Regions from separate parts of the Bacillus sp. JK106 genome, predicted to be linked through region 1. Evidence: riboswitches for the same ligand, from Rfam matches in the RefSeq annotation. Region 1 holds a riboswitch; each other region holds the start of a gene.
The links. A riboswitch is a leader RNA that binds a small molecule or an ion and turns the genes downstream of it on or off. The one in region 1 is predicted to bind thiamine pyrophosphate.
Positions count from the first base shown of each region.

Region 1 (8,000 bases):
GTTAAACGCGTACCGATTGACACCCTTGTCATCATAAGCCCACGAAACCGGAGACACCGGAACATTCGCGACCTCTCCGTAGCGTTTAAAGCGGACATCGACGATTTTTTGACGGTCAAGTCCGTAAATAAGCGCCTGGGACACTTTCTTATCTTGAAAAGGCGGACGCTTGTGATTGACGTATACAAGCCCGTAATCATTCACGACAGATACGCTTATATTGGCAAAACCGAGACTTTTTAAATGCTGAACCGTATCATCATCAGGTGAGAAAGAAGCGTAATCAAGGTCACCCGTTTCAAACAGCTGAAGGGAAGTTGACGGATCGATAATTTTATAAATCAGCTTTTCCGTTTTCGGTTTTCCGGCATAATAGTGTTCATTAGCCTGATAGCGTATTTCCTGTCCCGGAAGGTATTCTGTAAATTGGTAAGGTCCCGCTCCGAGCGGTTTGGCATAAAGCTCTTTTAAATAGTCCAGTTTGCCGAATTGATATTTCTTCCCGTAGTAAGCTTCTGACAGCACCTGCCCGCCCAAAAGAAGCAGCGACTTCGCACTGACTTTCTCAGTCGTAATTTGAATGGTTCTGTCATCAAGGACGCGAATGCCCTCTATCGTCTTTGCCTTTCCTTCTTTGTAAGCCTTACCGCCTTTAATATAAGCCGTGGTGATATCTTCATAGCCCGCGTATGCAGGATCATGCAGCAGTGTTAAAGTGAATGCGGCATCCTTTGCGGTCAACGGTGAACCGTCGCTGAAAACGAGATTTTTTCTTAAACGGAACGTGTATGTTAGCTGATCTTTGGAAATTTTCCAGCTTTCCGCAAGAGCCGGAGCAGGCTTCCCCGTTTTATCCAGTTTGACTAACGGTTCAAAAATAGGATCTGTCGCATTTCCATCCCAGCCGTTTTCGTAGAAGTACGGCAGAAACACGCCGCCCGGCGCGGAAATCCCAGCAACAAAAGTGTCAGTTCTGGCTTTCGATTTAGCGGGAATCGCCGCCGGATGAGAAGCTTTAAATTCCTTTGTCTTGACATGGGCGATACGTGTTTCTTCCTTTTTATCAGCCGCAGATGACGGTTCTTCCCCGGAACTCCCTAACGCGCACCCTGATAACATGATGGATACCGACAGCGCGAGTACCGTTGTTTTTATCCTCCATTTTCCCTTCATCTTTATCGAACCCCCGCATGCTTTTCATCTATCTTTATATAAATCTGCTCCATCTGTTCCTCATTTCTCATAATCTCCCGTTTGTTTTTCTCTACAAGCAGTTCGAAATTCAATGTGTGTTTTCTGTACTTTTTCCGTTTTTTGCTCTTTTTGCGCACATGTGATACCTTTTTTAACGCCACTTTTCATCCCTCCGCTTTTCATTTAATGACTTTCACGCAAAAAAGGCCCTTATCTGTTTAATAGATAAGAGCCTTCGGTGATCCGATCAGCCATCGTTTGGAAATATGTAATGATTATGTTAATTCATACAATCCCTACCTGTCAACTATAATTTAAAATATCGTGTCCTTCCGGGGGTTTTCCTCATACACTCTCTCATTTTTCCGCATATGCTAGAAAACATAGCAGATTACAAGTGAAAGTGAGTGAGAATGTGGAAAAGACAACATTGACCGGTCGCATCGTCAAAAAAGATGACCCGGACTATAATGCTGCAAGAACCAATATCAATTTAAGCCTGCAAAGATATCCAGACATCATTGTGTTTTGTCAAAACAAACATGACGCCCTCAATGCGGTGAGATGGGCGCGTGAGAACAATGTGCCTTTCCGTATCAGAGGCGGAAGACACAGCTACGAAAATTTTTCTCTGCTAAATGACGGACTAGTCATTGATCTCAGTGAAATGAAGAAAATAAGAGTAAATGAGGATAAGCGGCTGGTCTCGATTGAAGCGGGAGCCGAATTGGGGGAAGTCTACCGGACACTCTGGCGGTACGGCTTGACCCTTCCTGCGGGAACCATTGCGAATGTGGGAATCACGGGGCTGACGCTCGGGGGAGGAATCGGATATTTAACAAGGACTGCCGGACTGACTTGCGATCGTCTCCTCCAGCTCGAAATGATCATAGCGGACGAAAAAGCGGGTGCTGACTTGATCACGGTCAACCGCTCAAAGCACTCTGATCTATTTTGGGCATCTCAGGGCGGAGGGGGAGGCAACTTCGGCATTGTCACATCCATGATGTTTAAAGCCGTGCCGATCTCGTGCGTGTCTGTTTTTTCTGTCACTTGGGGCTGGAATGATTTTGAGGAAGTATTTAACACGTGGCAGCGCTGGGCTCCATTTACAGACAACCGGCTTACCTCATCAATTCAGTTTTGGCCTAAGGAAGTCAACCGCATAGAAGCGCTCGGTCAATTTACCGGGACAAAAGAGGAGCTGAAAGAACTGCTGGCTCCGTTAATGAAAGCGGGAAAACCGACAAGCGGCATGGTCAAGACAGTGCCATTTATTAAAGCGGCAGCCTTTTTTAACAGCCCGGGAGGCAATCAGCCGCAAAAGATGAAGCGGTCAGGATCCTTTATTGAAAAACCATTATCAACACGCGCAATATCCACTTTAAAGCGCTATTTAGAGCACGCTCCGAACGAAAACGCCAGTGTCTGGCAGCAATCTCTCGGCGGGGCGGCCGGACGGATCGCTCCGGACCAAACGGCATTCTACTATCGCAACGCAATCATTGCCCAAGAATATATTACAACTTGGACATCTGCTGAAGAAGAAAGACAAAATGTCCGCTGGATCGAAGGACTGAGAACGTCCCTATCAAGAGAAACGATGGGAGATTATGTGAATTGGCCTGATAGAGAAATCAGAAACTGGCTGCAAACGTATTACGGAGAAAATGTTCACCGCCTCCGTCAAATCAAAACGAAATATGATCCGGAAAATATATTCCGCTTCGAGCAGAGCATTCCGCCGCTTCGCCGTTCACCGTTTTTCTAAAAAAGATGAAGATGGACACACTCCATCTTCATCTTTTCTTTTATTGATATAAGCGGCTTCCCTTCTCTGCAAACTCTTTTGCTTTTTCTTTCAGCCCTTCATTGACGGCCTCGTCTTCAGTAAGTCCGTTTTCCTTCGCATAATCACGAATATCCTGAGAAATTCTCATGCTGCAGAACTTCGGGCCGCACATCGAACAGAAGTGAGCCGTTTTTGCGCCTTCAGCCGGCAGTGTTTCATCATGATATTCCATTGCTCTTTCAGGATCAAGTGACAAATGAAATTGATCACGCCAACGGAATTCAAACCGCGCCTTAGACAGAGCATCGTCACGGATCTGTGCACCCGGATGCCCTTTAGCAAGGTCTGCGGCATGTGCCGCGATTTTGTACGTAATGACGCCTTCTCTTACATCATCACGATTCGGCAGCCCCAAATGCTCCTTCGGCGTGACATAGCAAAGCATCGCCGTCCCGTACCAGCCGATCATCGCCGCGCCGATCGCTGAAGTAATGTGGTCATAGCCCGGAGCGATATCCGTCGTTAATGGGCCGAGCGTGTAAAAAGGCGCCTCTTTACAAATTTCCAGCTGCTTGTCCATGTTTTCCTTAATTTTATGCATCGGCACATGACCCGGTCCTTCGATCATCACTTGCACATCGTGCTTCCACGCAATCTCCGTCAATTCTCCGAGAGTCTCCAATTCCGCAAACTGCGCTTCATCATTGGCATCCGCAATCGAACCCGGACGAAGCCCGTCACCAAGTGAAAAAGCGATATCATAGGTCTTCATGATTTCACAAATTTCTTCAAAATGCGTGTACAGAAAGCTTTCCTGATGATGAGCCAGGCACCATTGCGCCATAATCGCCCCGCCGCGGGATACGATTCCCGTCGTGCGTTTGGCCGTTAACGGGACGTAACGAAGCAATACGCCGGCATGGATGGTGAAATAATCCACGCCCTGCTCCGCCTGCTCAATCAATGTGTCACGATAAATGTCCCACGTTAAATCCTCGGCAATGCCATTAACTTTTTCAAGCGCCTGATAAATCGGCACCGTCCCCACAGGCACGGGGCAGTTGCGGATAATCCATTCACGCGTCGTATGAATGTCTTTTCCCGTGGATAAGTCCATCATCGTATCGGCGCCCCAGCGAATCGCCCACGTCATTTTTTCGACTTCTTCTTCGATAGAAGATGTAACAGCCGAGTTGCCGATATTGGCATTAATTTTCACATGAAAATTCCGGCCGATAATCATCGGCTCGCTTTCCGGGTGGTTGACGTTAGAAGGAATAATCGCCCGGCCGCTGGCTACCTCGTCTCTGACAAATTCGGGAGACACATGCTCGCGAATTGCGATAAACTCCATTTCCGGCGTAATGATGCCTTTTCTCGCATAATGCAATTGTGTTACATTTTTCCCCGGCTTGGCCCGAAGCGGTTTCCGCTGCAGGCCGGGGTATTCGGCGGCACGGCCCTCTTTTTTATAGCCGTTGTCTTCAGGTCTCACGGTCCGGCCGTTATATTCTTCTACATCTCCACGCCCGGTAATCCACTTTGTGCGGAGCGCCCCCAGACCTTCATGAATATCAATCTGTACATCCGGGTCTGTATACGATCCGCTCGTATCATAAACACGGACCGGCGCATTCTCCTCTTCCCCGAACGCCCCCGTTGTCGGACTAAGGCTGATTTCCCGCATCGGCACTCGTATGTCGGGCGAAGAACCTTCTGCATAAACCTTTTTACTGCCGGAAAAGCTCGACATAATGGAAATGTTCGCTTGCTGTACTGATTGATTTTGCATACAAATCTCTCCTTTATCATTTGAATAACAGAACCAAGCTCAGCACCAGCACAAAAAAACCGGGTTCAAAGAAGAACCCGGTTTTGCAGTCAGAAAGAAACTATTATTGTTTTCATCAACAATAATAAAACCTTTACTTCCCCACGCTGGTACGAACCAGATCAGGTCCAAAGGGTTAAGAAGCCGCCGCTTCTCTCTCAGCCCGCTCAGACGGGCACCCCCAGTAACTATTGATTTCGCTCTCATCGTAACATAAGTTGTGTACAAAAAAAAGCATATTATCAAAATTCAGATAACGGGACGGTCATAAGCTCTGTTTCCCGAACGCCTTCTTCGGTATTAAAAACCCGATAACCCTTTGCGGTTTCCCGGGAAGAGACAGCCCGGAACAGCTGACCGTCTTTATAATGAAGCGCAGCGCCGTCATCAGCGGCATAGCCCGCCCTGAGTTTCTTTTCGGAAATCAGGCGGTGATACACCGGCCGGCGCTCCGCTTCTCCGTCATAGTGCGGACAAAAGCTGCCCGGCAAAAATCCTAAAGCTCTTAACTCTCGCAAATCCCCCGCTGAATCCGTCACTCCTTCTTCATACCAGCAAATCGCTCCGGCGCTGAGACCCGCCAAGATGATGCTGTTTTCCCAAGCTTCACGAAGAATAAGGTCAAGCCCCCACTCTTTCCATAAGACAAGCATATTGCGCGTATTTCCGCCGCCGACATATATAATATCTTTCTTCATGAGAAAGGATCTGAGATCAGAACCCGGCGGTTTAAACAGCGACAAGTGATCCGGCTCACACCACAGCTTTTGAAAGGCCTGATAAAACCTGCTGATATAATTCTCCGAATCTCCGCTTGCCGTCGGCAAAAAACAAACTTTCGGCTTTGACCGCGCCGACTGCTCTAAAATATACTGATCCAGCACAAGATGATCCGGCTCCATTGAAAACCCCCCGCCGCCCATTGTAATAATCTGCTTCAATGTCATCACCTCTTTTTTCTCAAGTATAACAGCTCATTAAAAAGGCGTTATCCCAATTTCGGATAACGCCTTCAAAAAGTATTTATTATCTGAAATACGCACCGTATAACATAACGGAGATCCCCGCGGCGATAATCGCCGGAACAAGCTTCGAACGGGCATACTTCACAACATTGATCCCCAACACCGTATTATCACTGAGGGGAGAAGCAAACCAAATGTTCCGCTCGCAAACACGGCCCCGATCGCTAATAATAAGCTGGTATGTAACTGAACCGCCAGCGTCCCAAGTCCCCCAGGATGACCCGATAAAATAGGATATAACAGCCCCCAGTATAAAAAGAGACGGCGCAATAAACATATGAGGGATCCATGATGTTAAATGAGAAGTAACATATTTCGAGAATCCCAGATTTTCAGCTACTGCTGTTACGGCTCAAATCAGCGATAACATAATAATAACGTTGACCAATTCGTTTCCGCCCTTAATAAAATGGGTAACAAGCTCGCCTGCAGGAAAGCGCTGAAACATAAAAAGAGCTAATGCTGCAATAACCGCTGCCAATAATGCGATTAACATGACCTCAAGCATATCGCTTTTGAATGGCCGCCCCACCAGCTGAGAAACAGTGTTAATAGCAAAAGCAGCCGATCGGAAAGATTAAACTCCACGGCCGAATCGGTGTTTCCTTAATATAAGCACGGTGCGCCGAATCCAGCTCCTCCTGCTGCAGGTATCATGTTTTCACAAGCCTTGGAGGATATTTTCATACAAAAAAAAGGCTTCTACAATATGTAGAAGCCTTTGTATACCGGTGGCCGGGGTCGAACCGGCACTCCAGAAGGAACACGATTTTGAGTCGTGCGCGTCTGCCAATTCCGCCACACCGGCATGTAATGCGTCGTGTTCAACCGACGTATATAAATATAACATGCATTTTATAAGGTGTCAATGGTTTTAGTAAAGTTTTTTCAAATGGTAATGCAGTATATACGATACAAGCAAGAAACTTATATTGATAGTCTTCACGCTTTTATTATATAAAAAAAGTGACCTGCAATATGCAAATCACTCTCATATATGTTTTATAATGTGAAAATTGATGACCAATTTAACATGGTGCGTCCAAAGTTAAATTGGTGCCGAGGGCCGGACTTGAACCGGCACGGTAGTCACCTACCGCAGGATTTTAAGTCCTGTGTGTCTGCCAATTCCACCACCCCGGCAATAGAAAGGCGACACCCGGATTCGAACCGGGGATAAAGGTTTTGCAGACCTCTGCCTTACCACTTGGCTATGCCGCCGTAATTTGGAGCGGAAGACGGGATTCGAACCCGCGACCCCCACCTTGGCAAGGTGATGTTCTACCACTGAACTACTTCCGCAACATGTAAAAAGAACTTATTACATCTTATGCTGTTGTTTTTTAAAAAATGCAACTGGGCTAGCTGGATTCGAACCAACGCATGACGGAGTCAAAGTCCGTTGCCTTACCGCTTGGCTATAGCCCAATGATAATATGGGGCGATTGATGGGAATCGAACCCACGAGTGCCAGAGCCACAATCTGGTGCGTTAACCACTTCGCCACAACCGCCATAATCTGAAGATGAATAAATAATATAGTGGCAGGGGCAGTAGGAATCGAACCCACACCGGAGGTTTTGGAGACCTCTGTTCTACCGTTAAACTATGCCCCTATTTATAAAATGGTGGAGGGGGGCAGATTCGAACTGCCGAACCCTGAGGGAGCGGATTTACAGTCCGCCGCGTTTAGCCACTTCGCTACCCCTCCATCATTTAGAGTGCCGGCCAGAGGACTTGAACCCCCAACCTACTGATTACAAGTCAGTTGCTCTACCAATTGAGCTAGACCGGCAAATGGTGGCTCGGGACGGAATCGAACCGCCGACACACGGATTTTCAGTCCGTTGCTCTACCAACTGAGCTACCGAGCCTTTTTATAAATGGCGGTCCGGACGGGACTCGAACCCGCGACCTCCTGCGTGACAGGCAGGCATTCTAACCAACTGAACTACCGGACCATTTTTTTGGTTGCGGGGGCAGGATTTGAACCTGCGACCTTCGGGTTATGAGCCCGACGAGCTACCGAACTGCTCCACCCCGCGATGATAATGGTGGAGGATGACGGGCTCGAACCGCCGACCCTCTGCTTGTAAGGCAGATGCTCTCCCAGCTGAGCTAATCCTCCATCATATAAGTGACCCGTACGGGATTCGAA
Region 1 is NZ_JBSJQC010000002.1:3,089-11,088, reverse strand. It holds gene ACWJJS_RS05550 (ABC transporter substrate-binding protein) at 1-1,173, opposite strand, end outside; gene ACWJJS_RS05545 (FbpB family small basic protein) at 1,176-1,355, opposite strand; gene ACWJJS_RS05540 (FAD-binding oxidoreductase) at 1,610-2,965, shown strand; gene thiC (phosphomethylpyrimidine synthase ThiC) at 3,006-4,778, opposite strand; TPP riboswitch at 4,900-5,010, opposite strand; gene ACWJJS_RS05530 (Type 1 glutamine amidotransferase-like domain-containing protein) at 5,060-5,758, opposite strand; gene ACWJJS_RS05525 (hypothetical protein) at 5,844-6,128, opposite strand; tRNA gene ACWJJS_RS05520 (tRNA-Leu) at 6,569-6,650, opposite strand; tRNA gene ACWJJS_RS05515 (tRNA-Leu) at 6,897-6,985, opposite strand; tRNA gene ACWJJS_RS05510 (tRNA-Cys) at 6,993-7,063, opposite strand; tRNA gene ACWJJS_RS05505 (tRNA-Gly) at 7,070-7,144, opposite strand; tRNA gene ACWJJS_RS05500 (tRNA-Gln) at 7,199-7,270, opposite strand; tRNA gene ACWJJS_RS05495 (tRNA-His) at 7,280-7,355, opposite strand; tRNA gene ACWJJS_RS05490 (tRNA-Trp) at 7,385-7,458, opposite strand; tRNA gene ACWJJS_RS05485 (tRNA-Tyr) at 7,469-7,553, opposite strand; tRNA gene ACWJJS_RS05480 (tRNA-Thr) at 7,565-7,637, opposite strand; tRNA gene ACWJJS_RS05475 (tRNA-Phe) at 7,641-7,716, opposite strand; tRNA gene ACWJJS_RS05470 (tRNA-Asp) at 7,727-7,803, opposite strand; tRNA gene ACWJJS_RS05465 (tRNA-Met) at 7,811-7,887, opposite strand; tRNA gene ACWJJS_RS05460 (tRNA-Val) at 7,895-7,970, opposite strand; tRNA gene ACWJJS_RS05455 (tRNA-Glu) at 7,981-8,000, opposite strand, start outside.

Region 2 (8,000 bases), 660 kb from region 1:
ATCAAGGTCACGGCCTCAGATGAAGCGGGTAACAAAACAACGAAAAAGACGGTAATCGATGTCAATTACAATGCTCCCGTCATTTCCGGATTGGTTCCCGGAGCGGATAAGGAATTAAAAGCCGGAGAATCAGTGAAAATCGCTTTTTCAAGCGGAAAGAAATTAGACGCTTCCTTCGTGATCCGTCTGCCTCTGACAAACGCCCGGGCAGGGAGCCAAAACGCAACAGAGCTTCCGCTGAGAGAAATTTCTCCGGGACGATATGAGGGTTACTGGACGGCGGCTTTTTCCATCAAAGCAAGCGGAGCAAAAATTGACGTTATCGCAAGAGATGACTACGGAAATGAAACGAGACAGACGGCTAAAGGAAAACTTTATATCAATGAGTAAAAACAGAGCGCTGCCAAATCACGGCAGCGCTTTTTTAGTTGAAGGGAACAATAGAAAATCAACCTTTTCGGCCCTCGACAAATAAAACGGTTATCCCTTAAAAATTGTACTTTACCCTCAACATTAATTGACAGACTTTCCCACAGAGCTTGCTTTATACTTATGAAACAAGAGAGAGAAACAGATATGTAAGACAAAAGAGGAAAGGGGTCAGATGTGAAAATCTATTTGGATGTCATTTGGCTGTTGAACTTTTGTTTTGATTCTCTTTTGCTTTTATTGACCGCCTTTATTTTAAAACGCCAGGTGAAAAAAAGAAGAGTGGCCGCCGGCGGTTTCATCGGGTCAGCCATTGTGCTTCTGATGTTTACGCCTGTTTCTCCCTTTGTGGAGCATCCGGCGGGAAAAATGGCGTTTTCGGTAGTCATCGTGCTTACGGCTTTTGGCTTTAAACGGTTCCGATACTTTTTTCAAAATTTGTTCGCCTTTTATTTCGCGACTTTTCTCGTCGGCGGGGGAATGATCGGCGTACATTCCCTGCTGCAGACAGAATCAATTGTGCAGCAAGGCGTAATGGTCACAAGCCAGACCGGATTCGGCGACCCGATCAGCTGGATGTTTGTAGTTATCGGGTTTCCGGCCATATGGTTTTTTTCGAAAAAGAGAATTGAAGACATTGAGACGAAGTCCATTCAGTACGATGAACTTGTCATGGTGCAGGCGGAATTCAGCGGACAGACAATCCGCGCGAAAGGATTGGTGGATTCCGGGAATCAGCTGTATGATCCGCTGACGAAAACGCCGGTCATGATTCTCCGCATTGACAAATTCGCTCCGATTCTCAGCGAAAAGGAAACGGACCTCATCAAATCCGCCAGTCCGCTTGAAGTGATAGAGCAGCTTGATGATTCGTTCCGCCATGCGGATAAGCTGAGGCTGATTCCATACAGGGGCGTCGGCCAGGACAATCAATTTTTACTCTGTTTAAAGCCGGATTACGTCACGATTTTAACAAAAGACGAGATGATCGCATGTGAAAAATGCCTGATCGGCATCAGCACGAAGCCATTATCCGCGGACGGTGAATTTGACGGAATTGTTCACCCGAAGATGCTGACAGGGAAGGCTGTAAAACATGTTTCCTGACGAAAAGTCTGTTATTCATCATACTCAAAACGCGTGGTATTTAGAAGGGGGAGGAAGATGAAAAAACTTAAGCTGCGTCTGACATATTTGTGGTATAAATGGCTGATGAAACTCGGACTGAAAAGCGATGAAGTGTATTACATAGGAGGAAGCGAGGCGCTGCCGCCGCCTTTGTCTAAAGAAGAGGAGCAGGTGCTCTTATTAAAGCTGCCGAGCGGGGATCAGGCGGCGCGGGCCATCCTGATTGAGAGAAACTTACGTCTTGTCGTTTACATTGCCCGCAAATTCGAAAACACCGGCATCAATATCGAGGACTTAATCAGCATCGGCACCATCGGTTTGATCAAAGCGGTAAACACGTTTAATCCGGAAAAGAAAATCAAACTCGCCACCTACGCATCGCGATGTATTGAAAACGAAATTTTAATGTACTTGCGCCGAAACAATAAAATCCGTTCAGAGGTGTCCTTTGATGAACCGCTGAACATTGATTGGGACGGAAACGAACTGCTGCTTTCGGATGTGCTCGGCACAGATGATGATATTATTACAAAAGACATTGAAGCCAATGTGGATAAAAAACTTTTGAAAAAAGCGCTTGAGCAATTAAATGATAGAGAAAAGCAGATCATGGAACTGCGATTCGGGCTTGTCGGTGAAGAAGAAAAAACACAAAAAGATGTAGCCGACATGATGGGGATTTCACAATCTTATATCTCCCGGCTCGAAAAGCGGATTATCAAAAGACTGAGAAAAGAGTTTAACAAAATGGTGTAAAATTTTTTCCATCTGACAGCCCTTACTGCTGCAAGGATTGCCGCCGCCGGATGTTTATTTCTGTAAAATGGCGGTGCATATTTTTCCCACCCGAGGAGATACTTAACGTTGTACAGCAGCTCCTAGTGGGAGGGAAAAACGTGTCAAGAAATAAAGTCGAAATTTGCGGGGTGGATACCTCCAAATTACCGGTGCTCAAGAATGAAGAGATGAGAAAGCTGTTTAGGCAATTGCAGGATGAGGGCGATGATTCAGCGAGGGAAAAGCTTGTAAACGGCAACCTGCGCCTTGTCTTAAGCGTCATTCAGAGGTTTAACAACAGAGGAGAGTATGTTGATGACTTATTTCAGGTCGGCTGCATCGGACTAATGAAATCCATTGATAATTTTGACCTAAGCCATAATGTTAAGTTTTCAACATACGCTGTACCGATGATCATCGGAGAAATCCGCAGATATTTGCGGGATAACAATCCGATCCGCGTCTCGAGGTCGCTTCGCGATATCGCATATAAAGCGCTTCAAGTAAGAGAGCGGTTAATCAGTGAGACAAGCAGGGAGCCGACAGCAGAGGAAATCGCCAAAGTTCTTGAAGTGCCCCATGAAGAAATTGTGTTTGCCCTTGACGCCATCCAGGATCCGGTTTCACTGTTTGAGCCGATTTATAATGACGGCGGCGATCCGATCTACGTGATGGACCAGATCAGCGATGAGCGCAACAAGGATACACAATGGATTGAGGAGCTCGCTCTGAAAGAAGGCATGAGAAGACTGAACGAACGGGAAAAAATGATTTTGCGAAAGCGCTTTTTCCAAGGGAAAACCCAAATGGAAGTCGCTGAAGAAATCGGGATATCCCAAGCTCAGGTCTCAAGGCTTGAAAAGGCAGCCATTAAACAAATGAATAAGAATATCCATCAATAACGGAAAAAGCCTTTAAACTTTGTTTAAAGGCTTTTTTCATGCGATGGTTTACGTTTGCAAAAAAGTGATGTATTCTAATGTGTAAAAGTTTTTAGAAAATTTAAATAAAGTAAACGGGGGAAACTGCAATGATTTTACAGCTGGACAGTGTGTCATTAAAAAGAAACGGGAAATGGATTTTGAAAGATATCAACTGGCGCGTTGAGAAAAACGAAAATTGGGTGCTGTACGGATTAAACGGAGCCGGAAAAACGGCTTTGCTGAATATGTTATGCTCTTATTACTTCCCCACTTCAGGAGAGATGCAGGTGCTCGGCCATCAATTCGGCAAAACAGAGCTCGGTGACAGGCTCAGAAGGAAAATCGGCCTTGTTTCGGCAGGTCTTCAGCACAAATTATATGCCGCGGACTCCGCTTTTGAAATCGCCCTCAGCGGCGCGTACGCCTCAATCGGGCTGTACGAAACTCCGAGTGAGCAGGTAAGGGAAAAAGCGATCGGTCTTCTGAAGGATTTGGGCGCCATCAGTTACGCCGACAGACGGTATGAAACATTATCACAAGGGGAAAGACAAAGAGCGCTGATTGCGCGGGCGCTTATGGCTGATCCGGAACTGCTGATTTTGGACGAACCCGTGACGGGTCTTGATTTTATGGCAAGGGAGCAGCTGCTGGACACGATTACGTCGATCGCCGAAAAAGAAAATGCACCGTCCATCCTTTATGTCACCCATCACGCTGAAGAAATTCTGCCGGTATTTGATCAGGCGCTGCTTTTAAAACAAGGCGAGGTGTTCGCCTCCGGGAAAATCAGGGACATGCTTTCTGACGAGCGGCTTACAGCGTTTTTCGATACGCCTGTCAATGTCTTATGGAACAATGGCCGCCCGTTTTTAACACGTGCAAAAGCGGCATCATCCGTCAAATAACATCAATTCACCCTGGGGGTGCTGCTGACATGCAGCTGAGAGAGACGTTGGTCTCAACCCTTAACGGACCTGATCCGGATCATGCCGGCGGAGGGAAGCGGTGAAAAAAGCGGAGGAAGATCCGTTTTTTACCCGTTTCATTTTAATGAAACGGGTTTTTTGATACAGCCAAAGGGGAGATTTCCAATGCATCAGATTGATATGCTGTTACACCAGGCGGATAAACGGCGGGGCGATTTAATACAAATAGCTGAAAGGTTGATCGCCTTTCCGACACCGGCTCCGCCTGCAAGAAATACAACAGAAGCCCAAAAGTGGGTGGCCGGCTTTTTAAAAGAAACGGGCTGCTCGGTCGATATGTGGGATGTGTATCCGGAAGATCCGAATGTAGTCGGTGTTTTAAAAGGGACAGATTCAAGCAGGCATCAAAGCCTGATTTTAAACGGACACATTGATGTGGCAGAAGCCGGGGGCGAAGACTGGAACTCTGACCCGTTTCAGCCGCTCGTAAAAGACGGCATGCTGATCGGAAGGGGCGCCGCTGATATGAAAGGGGGTTGGGCGTGTGTTCTTTTCTCTCTGAAGCTGATCCATGATGCCGGCATTAAGCTTCCGGGCGACCTCATTGTACAGTCTGTAATCGGAGAAGAAGTCGGCGAGGCGGGGACGCTGGAATGCTGCAAACGCGGCTATCACGCGGATTTTGCGGTTGTCGCGGATACGAGCAGCCTGCATATTCAGGGGCAGGGCGGTGTCATCACCGGCTGGATAGAATTGAAAAGCAAACAAACATTTCATGACGGCATGAGGCGCAATATGATTCATGCGGGCGGAGGCACATTCGGAGCGAGCGCCATCGAAAAAATGGCGAAAATCATCACTGCCTTGGGAGAGCTGGAGCGTCACTGGGCGGTAACGAAAAGCTATCCCGGCATTGCGCCCGGCACCAATACGATCAACCCCGCCGTCATTGAAGGCGGAAGACACGCAGCGTTTGTCGCCGATGAATGCCGGTTATGGATCACCGTCCACTTTTATCCGAACGAAACGCACGAACAAGCAGCTGCAGAAATCGAAGACTATATTAATCGTGTCGCTGACAGTGATCTGTGGCTCAAAGAAAACAGGCCGGTGTTCAAATGGGGCGGATCTTCGATGATTGAAGACAGAGGAGAGGTGTTCCCGGCGCTGGAAATCGATCCGCATCATCCGGCAGTTTCTGTCTTGGCTGCATCACACTCAGCCGTCAAAAAACAGGAGCCCGTCATTGATGTTTCCCAAACCGTAACAGACGGAGGGTGGCTTTATCAGGCCGGGATTCCGAGCGTCATATACGGCCCCGGCGATTTAAAAAACGCCCACTCCGTAAACGAGGAAGTGTCCGTTGATGAGCTTATGGACTATACGAAAATCATGCTGAGATTTATTCTCGACTGGTGCAGCCGCAAAAAAGATTGCCCGATGTGACAAGGTTCAGCCCGGCCGTTCATATAATAGGAAAAAGAACGGGCAAAGGGCGTGATACGGATGATCAGCATATCTGAATTTCAAATAAAAGATGTGGTAAACGTGTCGAACGGAAAAAAACTCGGAAGCATCGGGGATATTGATATTAACGTGACAACGGGAAAAATTCAGGCGATTATTTTAGGCGGCAGCGGAAAAGTTCTCGGTTTTTTCGGAAAAGAAGAGGAAATGATCATTCCTTGGCGAAATATAGTTAAAATTGGGGAAGATGTCATCTTAGTGCGTGTAAATGAACCAAAGGGGGGAGCGTAATCCTCCCTTTACTTGTAAAAAGCCGGAAATCTCAATGTTTCCGGCACATTTATTTATCTCATTTTTCAATCAGCCGCTAAACGTATGCTTAAAATTGTGTTAAAATGAGTGGGAAATTACGCTTTTTTAATGTTTGTCGAAAGGTTGGATCTCCATGAATACATATCACCCGTTTAGTCTTACCACCCCCTCGGCACTCATGATAGAAGACTGGAACTGTGTGAATCAGCTTAACACAAAGGTCATCGCCGGATTCACAACGAAAAACGGCGGTGTCAGCAATCCTCCGTATGAGTCATTAAATACCGGATTGCACGTCCGGGACGAAGCTCATGATGTTGTGACAAACCGTGAAGTCATAGCGTCCTTATGCGGTACTGATCTGGATTCCTGGGTGTTTGCCGACCAGACACATGAAAACCGCGTCCGGCGCGTGACAGCCGGGGATAAAGGAAAAGGAGCGAGAGACTATTCTTCCGCATTCCGCGGGACGGACGGGCTCTACACGAAAGATGCGAATCTTTTTTTGGCCCTTTGTTTTGCGGACTGTGTGCCCTTGTATTTTTATGACCCGGTGAAATCCATTATCGGCGCTGCCCATGCCGGATGGAAGGGGACGGTCAAACAAATCGGACGCATCATGACGGAACGCTGGGTAAACGAAGAAGGCTCCCGTTTAACAGATATTCAGGCTGTCATCGGTCCGTCCATCAGCGCGGGAAGCTATACAGTCGACGACCGCGTCATCAATGAAGTGCGGGCGCTGCCCTTTACGGCTGAATCCGCCATATGCGAAACGGAAAAAGGCCAGTATCAGCTTGATTTAAAAGAGGTCAACCGTCTTCTTCTGATACATTGCGGCATTCCGGAAGAAAACATTTCAGTCAGCGGTCTATGCACCGAACGAGAGCATGAACTATTCTTTTCACACCGCCGCGACAAAGGGAAAACGGGACGCATGATGTCCTTTATCGGAATGAAGGAGGCATAAGATCTTGCGTGTTGCTGATCAATTACGACATATAAACGAAAGAATAAACGAAGCATGTAACAGATCGGGCCGAAGCCCCGAAGATGTAACCGTCATCGCGGTTACAAAATACGTATCAGCTGAAAGGGCTCAAGAGGCCGTTGATGCCGGTATTACAAGTCTGGGAGAAAACCGGGATGCCGAGCTTATCCATAAGCAGGAAGTCGTCAAAGGAAGCCCGGAGTGGCACTTTATCGGCAGTCTTCAGTCCAGAAAGGTGAAGGCCGTCGTTGACCGTGTATCTTATATTCATTCCTTAGACAGACTGTCATTGGCAAAAGAGATTGAAAAACGGGCGCAGCATGCGGTTCGCTGTTTTGTGCAGGTGAATACTTCGCTTGAACCGTCTAAGCACGGTTTGAAAACAGAGGAGGTCATCCCCTTTATCAGAGAGCTTTCTGAGTTTAGAAACATTTCTGTAGAGGGCCTGATGACGATGGCTCCCCTGACAGACGATACAGAAACGATCAGAGCCTGCTTCCGGCAATTGCGTGATCTGAGGGATCAGGTGCAAAAACTGAATCAGACAAACGCACCGTGCCGGGAACTGTCAATGGGCATGTCAAATGATTATGAAATCGCTGTTGAAGAGGGCGCAACTTTTATCAGAATCGGCTCTTCATTAGTCGGAAATGAACCGGGGGGTGTAAACAAATGAGCATGAAAAATAAACTGAAAAACTTTTTCTCAATGGATGAGGAGGAGTATGAGTACGAATACATTGAAACAGAGCAGGATCATCAGGAAGAGCATGAACAGCAGAAAGATAAACAGCCTGCTTACGCTCAGAAGCCGCAGGGCAAGCAGAACGTAGTAAGCTTGCAAAGTGTTCAGAAATCCTCTAAAGTGGTGTTGAGTGAACCGCGGGTATATGCGGAAGCGCAGGAAATCGCCGATCATTTAAAGAACAGGCGGGCGGTTGTCGTCAATCTGCAGCGCATCCAGCATGATCAGGCGAAAAGAATCGTCGACTTTTTAAGCGGTACCGTCTACGCCATCGGCGGCGACATTCAGAGAATCGGTTCAGAT
Region 2 is NZ_JBSJQC010000002.1:658,220-666,219, forward strand. It holds gene ACWJJS_RS08750 (S8 family serine peptidase) at 1-390, shown strand, start outside; gene spoIIGA (sigma-E processing peptidase SpoIIGA) at 607-1,536, shown strand; gene sigE (RNA polymerase sporulation sigma factor SigE) at 1,594-2,313, shown strand; gene sigG (RNA polymerase sporulation sigma factor SigG) at 2,454-3,236, shown strand; gene ACWJJS_RS08770 (ABC transporter ATP-binding protein) at 3,365-4,162, shown strand; TPP riboswitch at 4,167-4,275, shown strand; gene ACWJJS_RS08775 (acetylornithine deacetylase) at 4,349-5,629, shown strand; gene ACWJJS_RS08780 (YlmC/YmxH family sporulation protein) at 5,690-5,941, shown strand; gene pgeF (peptidoglycan editing factor PgeF) at 6,096-6,932, shown strand; gene ACWJJS_RS08790 (YggS family pyridoxal phosphate-dependent enzyme) at 6,937-7,629, shown strand; gene sepF (cell division protein SepF) at 7,626-8,000, shown strand, end outside.
Region 2: another riboswitch for thiamine pyrophosphate. It lies ahead of ACWJJS_RS08775 (acetylornithine deacetylase); the one in region 1 lies ahead of thiC (phosphomethylpyrimidine synthase ThiC).

Region 3 (6,664 bases), 410 kb from region 1:
GCGGCCGGATACGACAGTTCCTCTGTACGCTCGTCTCCGTCGCCTTCGTTTCCTGCCGCGCAAACGACCAGAACACCGCTGTTTACCGCATTTGTGACGGCTTCTTTCAATTCAGGCACATCGTTCGGCCCGCCGAGTGACATGGAAATAATGTCCGCCTTTTGTTCAACGGCGTAGTTGATGCCGTTAATGATCCATTCGTATTTGCCGCTGCCGTTTTGACCGCCGAGAACTTTAACGATTAAAAGGCTTGCTTCCGGCGCGACACCCGAAATTCCGCCGTTTGAATCATTGGCGGCAATCGTTCCGGAAACGTGTGTCCCGTGTCCGTTGTAATCGGAAATCACGTCTTCTTTGCCTCCGTCATCATCGGTGAAGTTTTTCCCGCCGACAATCCGGTCTTTCAAATCAGGATGATTGATGTCGCAGCCTGTGTCAAGCACCGCGATTTTAATATCCTTGCCTTTAAACCCTTTTGCCCACAACTCTGGCGCCTTAATCACTTTAATCCCCTCAGGAAGCTCGTTCACATCCATGATCTGTTCATCCGTGACATAAGGAATCAAATGCATTTCACCATTCATAAAAAAGCCCTCCTTTTTTATGCTTGCGAGTGGATACAAGGGTGTTGCTACTATTTTATGGCAGAGCATGCCGGCCGGAAAGAGTCATTTGAAGCATTTTCATAAAAAAGGCGTAATCTATCGTACTAAAAAATTTCAAATAAATGGATAGTTTAACAGCTTTCATTTTCATTCATGACCCGCTGACGCTATAATTGGAAATGGGAAAGGAGAAGAGATATGAAGATAAGTGAAGCATTATACAGCTATTTTTCAGAACAAGTGGATCAAATTGCGAAAGAGTGGATCGAAACGATGGAAGATTCGGATCCTAATTCGATTTATTCTTTGACAAATCCCGTCATCACAGAAGAACTGACGGAGCAGGATAAAGAATTTTACCGGCATATTAATAAAATGTATATCATGCCGGAAAAAGAATTTTTAGAAGAGTTCGAGCGGTGGGTGATTGAGCTTGCGAAAGACCAGAAGCATCTGGATACTCCCGTCCAGTATGTGGTCCGTGAATTCATGAGAAACCGGAGACTATACATCAGTTATTATGATGCGTTTGCCGATAAACATGAATCTTCGTTTGCTCAGGGAGAAAGGAAGAAATGGGAGAATTTAATTGCACAAGTATTTGATTTTACGATTTACACGTTTGTCGATCATGCTGAGCATAACTCAAAAATGCAGCTGAATGCGCAAAGAGAAATGATTTTGGAGTTAAGCTCGCCGGTTATCACGCTGAGCAAACGGACGGCGCTGCTGCCGCTTGTCGGCGATATTGACACGGAGCGCGCCAAATTCATTCTTGAGAATACGCTGAGCACATGTGCAAAACGGCTGATTGAACATCTGTTAATTGACCTGTCGGGTGTAGTGGTTGTCGATACGATGGTGGCGCATCAGATTTTTAAATTAATTGAGGCGCTGAAATTGATCGGCGTCACGTCCACTTTATCCGGAATCAGGCCGGAAATCGCTCAAACCGCCGTACAGCTCGGCATTAATTTCTCAGATATTACGGTCAAGTCCAATCTCGCTCAGGCTCTCAATTATCATCAATAACATACATAACAAAACAGGCTGCCGAATCACTCCGGCGGCCTGTTTTTATACAAACAACAATGAAATGAGCCAGCTTGCGCCGAATAACAGAAGCACGAGCAGGAAAAAGCACCAGTCGGCGCGGCGCACAGTAACAGTTCTGTAAAACGTGCGGTTTCGGCTCCCCGTAAAGCCTTTAGATTCCATCGCGATCGCCGTGCGTTCCGCCTTTCTGATTGCGCCTGCCAATAGCGGAATGGTGAAGCGCCTGAAGGCGGAGAGCTTTTCTTTCAGCCCGGAATCAGACGCCGCACCCCTGATTCTGTGCGCCTGCCGGATGATCAGGATTTCATCTTTCAGAAGAGGGAGAAACCGGAATCCCGCGATAACGCCGTATGCAAGCTTGGGCGGCAGCTTACACTGCTGAATCAGACTGAGCATGAACAGAATCGGATCGGTTGTAAAAAGAAACATCATCGACAAAGCAGAAAAACATAAAATACGAAACGCGATAGAAATCCCGAGCGCCGCATTATCACTGTTGACGGCAATCGGCCCGAGCTTAAACAGCAGATTGCTTCCGGTTGTCGGGACGTTTCCGAATACGGCGGCAGTCCATAAAGAACCGAAGGCCAGAATGACAAACGGAATCGTGAACAGCAGCCATTTTTTCAGCGGCACACGCCCCGCTGAGAGGACGCCTCCCGCAATGATGATATAAAACAAAGCAGGGGTGTACGGATTATAAATAAACGACAGCATAATGACGCATAACAATACAGCCGCCGCCTTTATTGACGGGTTAACAGCCTCCAGCCGCAAGTTCATTTCTCCGCCTCCTGTCGTGTTTCATCCATTCATACCGCAGCGGCAAAGCCAAATGTGCCTGCTCGGCGATCCCGATGTTATCAGAAAACAAAGCGTCGGGAGTTCCCCGGAATACCAGTTTCGTGCCGCAGAGCACAAGGATCGTGTCGGCATAATCCGAGACGAGTTCCATATCGTGTGTCACCATCAAAACAGCCGTTCCTTCCTTTTGAATCTCACGGAGCATTTGCATACACTCCCGCGCCGTTTTGGCATCCTGTCCGAAAGTCGGTTCATCAAGCATCAAAACGTTCACATTGTGCATAAGCATCGTCGCGACGCTGAGCCGGCGTTTTTGTCCTTGGCTTAAAGAAAACGGATGCTGTGAGGCATGGCGTCTCAGGCCGAATCGGGTTAACAGCTGAAGAGCTTTCTCCTTTGCGGCTCTGTTGCTTTCAAAACCGAACATCAGCTCTTGAATGACGGAATCTGTGACAAACTGGTGTTCAGGATTCTGGAAAACATATCCGATCTGCCGCCGCAGCTCTTTTTCAGAATAGGAATCAATCGGTCTGCCGCCTATTTTGATGTCTCCGCCCAGCGGACGGATGAGCTTGGCCGCGGCAGAAAGGAGCGTGGATTTTCCTGTTCCGTTAGGGCCGGCAATCGCGGTGATTGAACCTTTTTTTACGGAAAAGCTCACATCCTGAAAAATGACGTCTGCTCCTCTTGAGAATGACAGCCCGTGAACGCTCAGCGCGTCTTCTGCCGAAAGCGCAACGGGCCTGGGTTCAGGCAGAGATGGTACAGGTTCGTGAAACAGATTTTCTTTACACAATGTAAAAGGAATGCTGACGTGCTCCTGCAATGAGATCACACGCGGAATCGGAATGCCGAGCTGCATCAGCTCTTCAATCTTGGTTTCAAAGATAACATCCGTCTCTCCGTCCATCACCTTCTGACCCGTTTCGTCAAGCACAATCGTCCTGTCCATCCACGGCGCCCAGTGATCAAGCTGATGTTCGATAACGAGAAGGCCGAAGCCTTTTTTTGCTTGAAGATCTTTGATCAGCCGCACTAATTCACGTGCGGAATATGGATCAAGCTGTGCCGTCGGTTCGTCCAAAATAATGAGTTCCGGTTCCATCGCAATAATACAGGCAAGCGCCACTTTTTGTTTTGAACCGCCTGACAGCGAAGCGATCGCTCGCGTTTTCAGATGAGTGATCTCTAATTTTTCTAAAACGTCATCGATAATCGCGTCCATATCTTCTTTTGTATATTGCAAATTTTCCAGACCGAAGGCGATTTCATCTTCAACCGATAGCATGCAAAACTGCTGGTCCGGATCTTGAAACACGACGCCGATGGATCTGGCGGCGGGTTCTGTCAGATGTGAAAGAGGTGTTCCGTATAAAGAAACGGTTCCTGATTGAACCCCATCGCATGCTTCCGGGTACAGACCGTTTAAACAGAGAGCGAGCGAGCTTTTGCCGCATCCGCTCGGCCCGAGCAATAAAGCCCGCTCTCCTTTGCGGAGCTGAAAGGACACGTTTTGAAAAATCGGCTTTTCATCCTGATCATAAGAAAAGGTAAGACAGCTGGCCGATAGAAGGGGTTCAGATGCCTGCATCTTGGTTCACCTGTTTCTTTTTCTTCTTGAATTGTTTTCCGAGCGCCATGCCGTTCAGCACTCCTGTGTAAGCCAGCGCATCACTGATTGCTTTGCCGAGAAGGCCGGCAAGAAGCGCACCTGAGACCAGACGGATGAGAAGCATGACGGCTAATAAACCCGGATTCAAAACAGAGTATCCGGAAACGAACAAGTCATAAATGAAGCTTGTCACAGAAGACCCCATACCGGATAAAAGAAGCACGGGCAGGGTATACACCCGCCAGCGTGTCGCTAAAAAGACCGCTTCCGCACCGATTCCCTGTGCGATCCCGATCAGAATCACCATCGGTCCTGACGGATTTCCGAGTAAGCACTCCACAAACGCGGCGATGATTTCAGAAACGAGAGCCGCTCCCGGTTTTTGAATAATGTACGCGGCAATCACAGAGACGATAAACCAGATACCGTAAATCGGTTCATAACTCATCCGGCCGAAAAATCCTGCCGCTATATTGCTTGCATGAGTTGATACTAAATAAATGACAGCAAATACAACACTGATGACGGACATGACGACAATTTCTCTCATTTTCCAATTTTTCATTGTGATCTCCTGCTTTCTTATCGGATAGTTGTTTGTATGAAGAGTTGATTTTACGAAAGACGATTGATCGTAAGTTTCATATTGCGGTGTCCTCCCCCGTTTTTTAATGAAAAATAAAAAACTGCATATCCGAGGGAATATGCAGCAGCAGAACGAAAACGCATGGGGAAAAACCCTGCGCTCCGGTCAATCTGCACTTCCCCACGCTGGTATTATCCAGATCGGGTTATAAGGGATCAAAACACGCCTGCCGCATGTTTTATCTCAGCCGATAACAGCACCCCTAGTGCGTTTCCTATACAGTTTTTTATGATGACATCATCATAGTTGATCATGTCTGATTTGTAAACAGCCTTTCTCCGAACAGAGTTTGGAATCGGACCGGAGGATCATTCATAAAGATAAGAAGACCCCTTTTGATCAAAAGGAAACGGAGGACATCTATGTTTGTTCATACAGTGCAGTCTGGCGACTCGTTATTTTCCATCAGCAGAAAGTACGGATATCCTGTTGACAGCATCAGAAGCGTCAACGGGCTTGAGGAAACGAATATCGTGCCGGGACAGGCGCTTTTAATCCCCATTAATGAATATACGGTTCAGCCGAATGATACGTATGCCGTTATCGCAGGTAAGGCTTATGTGCCGCAGATGAAGCTGATGCAGGCAAACCCGGATATTCCGCCGAACCGGCTGCGGACGGGTATGAAAGTGAAGATCCCTGATATCTCTAACTATCTTGCGGGAACCCTGCAATTTTATGTCATTCGGACGCCTGAAGCGGATAGAGAGCTCATTAATGATTTTGCGCCGTATTCTTCGGCGATTTCTTTGTTTGAATATCATTTCGGCCCGAACGGAGATATCATGAACGATTTAAACGACAGAACCGCAATAGAAACCACATGGCAGAACAGAGTGCGCCCGCTTGCCGTCATTACGAATCTGACAGAAGGGGGATTCAGTCCGGAATTAGCCCATCAAGTGCTGCAAAATCCGGCGGCAAGAACGAATCTCGTCAACAATATCGTCTCCTTAACCGTAAGAAAGGGATACGGCGGTGTAAATATCGATTTTGAACGGGTCAGAGAAGCTGACAGGGATCTCTTCACAGGATTTCTCCGGCAGTTAAAAACCCGGCTTTCAGAGCATCAGCTCGCGTTAACGATATCGGTTCCGGCGAAAACAAGTGATGCAGTGCCGTGGCTGAGGGGATATGATTACGGCGGAATCGGAGCCGTCGTCGATTATATGTTCATTATGGCGTACGACTGGCACCACGCCGGCAGTGAGCCGGGACCCGTGGCGCCTTTAACAGAGGTCAGGCAAACGATCAATTTTGCCATCAGCAGGGTGCCGAGAAGAAAAGTGATTCTCGGTGTTCCGCTGTACGGGTATGATTGGGTGATTCCGTACCGTCCGGGAACGATCGGATCCGCCATCTCCAATCAGCGCGCCATGGAAACGGCGATGAAGCATCAATCAATGATCCGTTATTCCCAGCAGGAGCGTTCCCCTTACTTCCGGTATACTGATGAAAATGGAAGAACGCATGAAGTGTGGTTTGAGGATGTACGGAGCATGAGTGAAAAAATGGTTCTCGTTCGGGAGTTCGGACTGCAGGCGATCGGCGCGTGGCAATTAACGCTCGGTTTCAAACCGGGCCCGTGGCTGCTTAGGAACTTTTTCACGATCCGAAAAATATAGCTGCATGTCCCGCCCCGCAAGTGATTTTTTCTTTCCTATGATAACGGAGCTTCTTTTGGACAATCTAAAATTGAAAAGGAGGTCTGTCATATGAAGAAAAGGGAAGAGCAGTATATCAACGAGGCTGAGTATGTACCGCACCCGACGAAAGAAGGGGAATACGCGCTCATGCTGCATGAATCCTATCATTTCCTTTCAGAAGAGGATGAAAGCGATTTGCCGGAATAAGGGTTTTATGCCTTTATTCCGTTTATTTTATAGGCATGTGCTGAAATCACAAATTTAAGGTTGACACATTCCTTTTTTTTCTGTAATC
Region 3 is NZ_JBSJQC010000002.1:410,629-417,292, forward strand. It holds gene ACWJJS_RS07710 (S8 family peptidase) at 1-584, opposite strand, end outside; gene ACWJJS_RS07715 (STAS domain-containing protein) at 804-1,637, shown strand; gene ACWJJS_RS07720 (energy-coupling factor transporter transmembrane component T family protein) at 1,683-2,444, opposite strand; gene ACWJJS_RS07725 (ABC transporter ATP-binding protein) at 2,419-4,056, opposite strand; gene ACWJJS_RS07730 (ECF transporter S component) at 4,043-4,642, opposite strand; TPP riboswitch at 4,824-4,937, opposite strand; gene ACWJJS_RS07735 (glycoside hydrolase family 18 protein) at 5,086-6,348, shown strand; gene ACWJJS_RS07740 (transcriptional regulator SplA domain-containing protein) at 6,439-6,576, shown strand.
Region 3: another riboswitch for thiamine pyrophosphate. It lies ahead of ACWJJS_RS07730 (ECF transporter S component); the one in region 1 lies ahead of thiC (phosphomethylpyrimidine synthase ThiC).

Region 4 (8,000 bases), on a different contig from region 1:
ATGATAATAGAAGCGATAGGCGGATTTTTAACCAATAGTTTAGCGCTTTTGTCAGATGCAGGCCATATGCTGAGTGATTCAATCTCATTAATGGTGGCTCTGATTGCTTTTAAATTGGCCGAAAAAAAGGCAAGTCATCATAAGACATTCGGCTACAAACGATTTGAGATTCTTGCAGCTGTGATCAACGGTGTTGCATTAATATTGATTTCCCTTTATATCATTTATGAAGCAATCAAACGTTTCTCTCATCCGCCGGAGGTAGCAACAACCGGCATGCTGACGATTAGTATCATCGGGTTAGCTGTGAATATATTGGTCGCTTGGATTATGCTGAACGGCGGAGATACAAAGAATAACCTGAACATTAGAGGAGCTTACTTACATGTGATAAGTGACATGCTCGGATCTGTAGGTGCCATACTGGCTGCGATCCTTATCATCTTCTTCGGGTGGAGCTGGGCAGATCCAGCGGCCAGTGTCATTGTGGCTATTCTTGTGCTGAGAAGCGGTTACCATGTGACGAAAGACTCCATTCACGTATTAATGGAAGGAACTCCGGAAAATATCGATGTCACTGACATCATTCATACAATTGAAGAGACAGAAGGAATTCAAAGTATTCATGATTTGCACATATGGTCTATCACAAGCGGATTGAATGCTCTTTCCTGCCACGCTGTTGTTAACGATCAGCTGACCATTTCTGAAAGTGAAAGTATTTTACGCAAAATTGAACATGAACTTGGAGATAAAGGCATTACACATGTAACCATTCAAATGGAAACAGCTGCGCATAATCACGACAATACGATTCTTTGTCAGGCCCAAACTGAGAATCCGCGTGACCATCATCATCATTAAAGGAGGAGATAGGGACTCACTTTGTCTGCTGACAATTAAGATAAAACCGGAGGGGGGATTCATATGTACGACACGATAGTAATCGGAGCCGGTCAGGCAGGAATCTCAGTAGGATATTATCTAAAGAAGTCGGAACAAAAGTTTATCATTTTGGATAAAAGTCATGAAGTGGGGGAAAGCTGGAAAAACCGGTATGACTCATTGGTCTTATTTACTTCTCGAATGTACAGCTCTTTGCCGGGAATGCAGCTTGAAGGAGACAAGCATGGACTCCCTTCAAAAAATGAAATTGCTGCTTATCTGAAAAAATATGTTGAAAGATTTGAAATCCCGATCCAATTACGGACAGAAGTAATAAGTGTCCAAAAATTAAACAACTATTTCTTAATAAAAACAAACCGGGAAGAATATCAAACGAAGAATCTGGTGGTGGCCGCAGGCCCTTTTCATACCCCTAACATTCCATCAATATCAAAAGATGTAGCCGGTCATATTCGTCAATTACATTCTTCACAATATAAACATTCAAAACAACTGGAGCCTGGGAATGTACTGGTAGTCGGCGGCGGGAATAGCGGGGCTCAGATAGCTGTTGAATTATCCAAAGAAAGAGTTACATATTTGGCTTGCAGTAATAAACCGGTTTATTTTCCTTTATGGATTGGAAAAAGAAGCATTTTTTGGTGGTTTGATAAATTAGGAGTTTTACATGCAAGTCATACATCAATATTAGGCAAGTTCATTCAAAAGAAAGGCGACCCCATATTTGGGTATGAATTAAAACATGCAATAAGACAGAAGAAGATCATCTTAAAACAAAGAGTCATAGCCGGAAAGCAGAATGAAATCATTTTTAAAGACTCATCTTCAATAGAAGTAAACAATGTTATTTGGGCAACTGGTTTTAAGAATCCGCTTTGGTGGATGAAAATAGAAGGTGTTTTGGATAAGGAAGGCCGAATTATACATCACCGGGGTGTTTCAGCTGCGGAGGGATTGTACTTTATTGGTTTGCCTTGGCAGCATAGGCGAGGTTCGGCGCTGCTTCAAGGTGTAGGAAATGATGCTGAATACATTGTAAAACAAATGAACGGTGGATAGACTGAGGAGAGCAGTAACTTACGGGTTTACTGCTCTTTTTTGTGTTGAATACGTCCATTTATGTGACTGTGGCTGTTTTAATCGGCTTGTGGAACAGAAAACACAATATCTCTTGGTTGTCGGACTGGTGAGTGCATACCCCGGGCAGGTTTAAGTTTCTCGGCTGCAACAGTGTTACCAAGAGTTACAGGCCTTTGGTATTTTTTATGCAAACGGGTTTTGTGGCCAAAACGATTCTGCTAACTTCAGTCTTTTAGGCTGAACAAGGGAATTCCTTAGTGTGGCACACTCTCATTACAAAACGCATAGGATAATATCACAAAAATTTAAAATTGCGGGGATGAAAAATGTATTATATACCTTTTTCGCATCAATATTATTATTGTGTGAACGTACCGATGTATAGCGATGGAAGATCTGTTTATTGGACTGTTCCAAATAACTATGATCCTTCATACGAAGATAGAAACCTTCTCTTGAAAGATTATGGACCAAAACCATTTGTCGTGAATATCAATAAAGCCGCAAAACAAAACAATACGTTCCGTACGGCCCTATGGACAGGAAAGCATTTTCAAATTACTTTGATGAGTCTTGGCATTGGAGAAGATATCGGTTTGGAGATCCATCCTAACGTAGATCAATTCTTACGGATTGAGCAAGGCCGAGGGCTAGTTAAAATGGGCAAGAGTAAAGATCATTTAAGTTTCCGAAGAAATGTCTATGATGATTATGCCATTGTTGTCCCTGCCGGCACGTGGCACAATGTGATTAATACGGGTAATACGCCGTTAAAACTATATTCAATTTACGCTCCTCCCAACCATCCGTTTGGTACAGTTCATGTGACAAAGGCCGATGCAGCGGCTGCGGAAGATTAGTATAGGATTCCAGAGGACTTTGCTGCTGCAAAGACTATAAAAAAAATCGTATTGGGACAGCATGATCAAATATAGCGATTGAATGGCTGAAACACAAAATATTAACGTTTCAGCTTGTCATAGTGCAGTTGATGCGATGCTTTATTCCACAACTTTTCAACAGCAAATGTGGTTTTTTGTCTGACCATTTTAATTGATTGGCAGTCAGTGAACATGAATTTGTAATAAATTTATCCTTGCTCCTCCTACTAAGCGGCATTAACTGTCAAGTTTCTGTTTCTCTTCAAACCATTTGCGAAGCTGATTAATATGAGCTTGATGATATCTATTATGGTCTGCCATATGCCATATTCCCCATTGAATGGTTGCTTGTTTATCTGCTTCATAATCTACTGTGTGATTCAGCTGATCGTCAGTTAGCTGATAACAAACAGACTTAAACATGCTGAATACTTCTTCATAATCAGTGAGAATTTGTTTTAATGAAACACCGGAAATGAAAGGGATCTTATTGTTCTGATCTAACATTGGTCCATACTTCTCTTCAAGCTGCTTTGGTATCGGTTCACCCTTTATTCTAAATATCCAGTTGAGATCAACATATGCTAAGTGTCTTATTAGCTGAGCTGTACTATTGTATGTTTGATTTGGTCCTTTATAATCGATCTCTTGCTGTGACATGTCTGACACAATGGATATTAAGCGGCAGTAATTTTCATTAACGGCAGAATACAGCATTCCCACAAGATGATCCATGTGCGTTTCACCTTTTAAATCTAAAATCATAAAACCCCGCCTCATTAGTACAATTTTTATATTTAGTTTGCCTTATTACTCTTATTTGTCAAGCAATCCAAAGAATGAATCGCTATAGGATGAAGCAATGAAGCAGGCTCTCTTTGCCTGCTTTTTTTTGTGTGTCGGCCTTTACATCTGACATGTTGAATTATCTGAAACTGTACCTTTTTAAATGTCAGACAGTGTTATATGATACTCTGCAGATATTCAAGAATATGTACTTGGAGGACATTCTCATGCGAAATTTTAATGTTGCTATCCCTACGCCTTTTCATGAAGATGAAAGTTTATATTTAGAAGGATTTGATGCTATTGTCGAACATTTGAAAAACAGCGGTATTAATTCGTTACTCATATGCGGCACGACTGGTGAACAGCATTCACTCAGCATAGATGAGCGCCTTCAGATCATTGAGTATGTTAATCAGCGAAAATTTGAAGATGTTGAACTGATGTTCGGGGTTTCAGCCGTAAGAACCAGTGATGCCGTCAAACTGATGAAACACATTGAGAAAACCAATATTGATTCTGTATTGATTGGTTTTCCTCCTTATATAAGACCGACACAGCAGCAAGCCGTTTATTACGTTGACGAACTTCTCAGTCATACCTCTAAAGAGGCTGTGCTTTATAATAACCCCGGCCGGACCGGTTTTAATCTGAGTGAGAAAGCGCTTAAAGACTTAATAAGCCGGCATCCCGGGATAAGGGGGCTGAAAGAAGGAGGAGACGTTCTGCGTCATAAACAAACAGAGTTCCCTGATCACTTTATTTTGTTTGCGGCAGGGGACGTTGAATTTCCGAAGATGCTGAGTAACGGGTGTAACGGCCTGTCAAGCATGGCCGGAAATGTCTATCCTGAAGAAATCAGAGAAAGCTTCAGCATCTTATCAGAAAATAAACCGATCAATCTGGATCGAATAAACGATCTGATTGATGAAGTGACAAATCATCATACTGTCATGAATATAAAAAATCACTATAAGAAGATTGGGATTCCAGCAGGCAGCTGCCGGTCACCTATGATATCAAGTTAAGTGAAGTGTATTTTTGATCATAGGCATAATCAAAAGGAATGTATTCCGGCGGTGATACGGCTTCACGGAAGAAAATGACACGCTTTATTATGATTCATTCATCAATTGACTTCATATTATTTCATTTGATAACATAAATTGGTTATTGTCATTAAAAAAGGATACCCGTTTTTATAAGAAGGAGTCATAACGTTGCTGAAAAGGTTTTTTCTTGTTTTTCTTACGCTGATGATGTCTATATTTGCTGTATTCGCGGCGGCTGAAGAGTCTCCCGGCGATCGTGTCATTTCTTTTGACGAGCCTATGATTTTATTGATCTCACTCGGAATCATTTTATGTTTGTTCATTCCGCCATTCGTCATGTCCTTTTTTAGCAGCTTGGTTGTGAGAATCATATCCGGAGTCTATCAATGTTTTATCGTTCTCACGTTTGCGGGCCTCATTCCGATTGGATTTCTGATTCCCCATGGCTTTTTGACAATTCTTGCTGCCGTTCTGGGGACTTTGGTCAGTTCAGCGAGTGTGGCCGTGACCTTATTCGTTGGCAGGAAAAAAGAGGCCGGAAGGTTTTAAAACTAGTGGGTAAGCTGCAATATTGAAGAGGAATCCCAGTGATATCCGCAGCGCTTTTTGCCGGTCATTGTTTGACTATTTATATGGAATAGCATAGAATTAAAGTAAATATTTATAAAAAGTCACTAGGGGAGCTTTAATAGCTGAGAAGAGACAATACGTCCTGACCCTTTGAACCTGATTTGGTTAATACCAGCGTAGGGAAGTGAAAAATTAGAGAGATTCTTTATCTTATCTATATTTAAGCCACTTTCCATAGAGGAAAGTGGCTTTATTTATTTTGAAAGGGTGATATGAAGTGGCGACGAAAAAAGTTTTTCTGGCAGGGCCTTTTAAAAGTTTAGTAGATGAGAAAACTGGATTGATGAGTACGTATGAGAGAGGAAAGCTGGAATCATTAATTTCCTTTTTTGAGAATGAAGGATGGCTGGTTCATAATGCTCACAAGCGGGAAGGGTGGGGGAAAGATTTCATGACACCCCTTCAATGCACTAAAATTGATTTTGATGAAATAAGCACTTGCGACCTTTTTGCAGCATTCCCCGGATCACCCGCTTCTCCCGGAACACATATAGAAATTGGATGGGCTTCTGCCTTGAAAAAAAAGATCGTGCTATTTCTAGAAAAGGACAAGGATTATGCTTTCTTAATTCAAGGGTTAAATGCAGTGGCGGATGTTGAGTACATCAGCTATAAAGATACAGATGATTTATTAGAGAACATTAAAAATATCTTTGCAGCATATAAGGCGGAATCTCAATGAGAAAGAGAACTTTTCATGAAGCATATACGGAAACGCTGTATGACATCTATCACAACCCTGAATTTTTCAATTCACCGCGCGGACAAAAAAGCAGAGAACAATTGAACTACCATCTGACTCTGGAAAATCCAATAGAACGTGTCACTTATTTATCCTCAAGAAAAACCAATATCGTGTTTAATTTTGCTGAAGTGTTATGGTATTTATCGGGGAGTAACGACTTAGATTTTATCAGTTATTACAATAAAAAAATGCCTTCATATTCAATGAATAAAAAAACATTAACAGGCACTGCGTATGGGCCTAAAATATTTGAATTCGGAAATGCAAAACTAAATCAATGGAATAGAATAAAAAATCTTTTGACACAAGAAGATATTGATTCAAAAAGGGCATTTATTCAAATATTCGATGCTTCGGAACTCTTCGTTTCAGAAAATATAGATGTTTCCTGCACAATCGGTTTGCAGTTTTTTGTGAGGGAAGGCGAATTATACATGTCTTCTGTCATGCGTGCAAATGATGCTTTTCGCGGGATGATCAGTGATCTTTTCTCATTTACCTTCATGCAGGAATTAATGGCCAGAGAACTGCGTTTAGAAGTCGGAGAATATTTTCATAATGCGGGATCAATCCATATTTATGATTCAGATCATGAATGGGCGAAAACGGTGCTTGAGGAAGCTGAAAATCACCATGATATTCCGGAATTTGAATTTCCGAAAATGCCTGAGGGAAATAACTGGCCGTCCATTGAAACAGTCTTAAAGTATGAAGAATTACTTAGGAAAGATCACATTTCTATGACAAAAAACGATATTGAAATGCTCGATTTACCTGATTACTGGAAACAGATTCTTTTCCTTTTCAGTATATACCAGCATATTGCATATAAACGGGATATGGATCATTCTCTATTTCAAAGTTTACTTCCTATATATCAATATTTCGTCAGGAATAAGTGGTCTCATTATTTCTCAATTGAGCAAAAGGAGGAAATTCAATGAAAACTTCATGGAAAGAAGACAGTGTTGCTGGTAAATTCGATGCTTATAATGACGTTTTAGAACAAACGTTAGGTTTTGAGTTTGTTTTTCGTACTTTTGATAAAGCGGAGATTAAAAAGGTGCTCGATTTCGGATGCGGTCCGGGAAAGGTAGCTTATAGGCTGGCTGACAGAATAGGCTGCAATGTGATCGCAGTCGATGAATCAAGGAAGATGTTAGATATAGCAAAGGCAAAAAGACAACATCCTCATGTGGACTATCATTTAATTGAACACGATAATCTTTCCTTCTTACCAGATCACTCGGTTGATGCTGCAATGGCCTGTTATGTTTTTATTAATACGGATAGTGACCAGCGTATCAAAGGTATCATAAATGAAATTTTTCGTGTGTTAAAACCAGGAGCTTCATTTGTCATACTCGATACGAATCCTGATTCAACCGGAATTGAATTTTCAACCTTCCGCAATGGAATACCGGGGAAAGAATATTCTTACGGAGAAGAAAGAAATGAATGGCTCCATGTTCCGGGACAAGCAGATTTAATTTTAAATGATTTTCATTGGCCGAAGTCAATGTATTATAAACTATTAACTCATGCAGGTTTTGAAAATGTAACTTTATCAGAACCAACGTTAAACGATATTGACCAAGAGCATGTAAAAGCCATAGAGAAAGAGTTTCAATTTAATAATTGGAAATGTGAAAAGGAGTATCCGCCTTTTGTCATTTTTAAAGCAGTGAAACCTGCCTGAAGGAGGAGTGTAAGTTGACGGATATTTATAAAGCGCTTTCGATTGCTGGGACTGATCCTTCCGGAGGGGCGGGAATTCATGCGGATTTAAAAACATTTCAGGAACAAAAGGTATATGGAATGGCTGTTATTACATCAGTTGTTGCACAAAACACACTTGGTGTGAAAAGTTTTGAGGAGATGTCTCTTCAGAATATATCTCAGCAAATAGACTGTGTCATG
Region 4 is NZ_JBSJQC010000004.1:345,577-353,576, forward strand. It holds gene ACWJJS_RS17070 (cation diffusion facilitator family transporter) at 1-864, shown strand, start outside; gene ACWJJS_RS17075 (flavin-containing monooxygenase) at 928-1,965, shown strand; gene ACWJJS_RS17080 (cupin domain-containing protein) at 2,313-2,846, shown strand; gene ACWJJS_RS17085 (DinB family protein) at 3,105-3,632, opposite strand; gene ACWJJS_RS17090 (dihydrodipicolinate synthase family protein) at 3,881-4,681, shown strand; gene ACWJJS_RS17095 (hypothetical protein) at 4,874-5,254, shown strand; TPP riboswitch at 5,372-5,475, shown strand; gene ACWJJS_RS17100 (TIR domain-containing protein) at 5,553-6,017, shown strand; gene ACWJJS_RS17105 (thymidylate synthase) at 6,014-7,024, shown strand; gene ACWJJS_RS17110 (class I SAM-dependent methyltransferase) at 7,021-7,779, shown strand; gene thiD (bifunctional hydroxymethylpyrimidine kinase/phosphomethylpyrimidine kinase) at 7,794-8,000, shown strand, end outside.
Region 4: another riboswitch for thiamine pyrophosphate. It lies ahead of ACWJJS_RS17100 (TIR domain-containing protein); the one in region 1 lies ahead of thiC (phosphomethylpyrimidine synthase ThiC).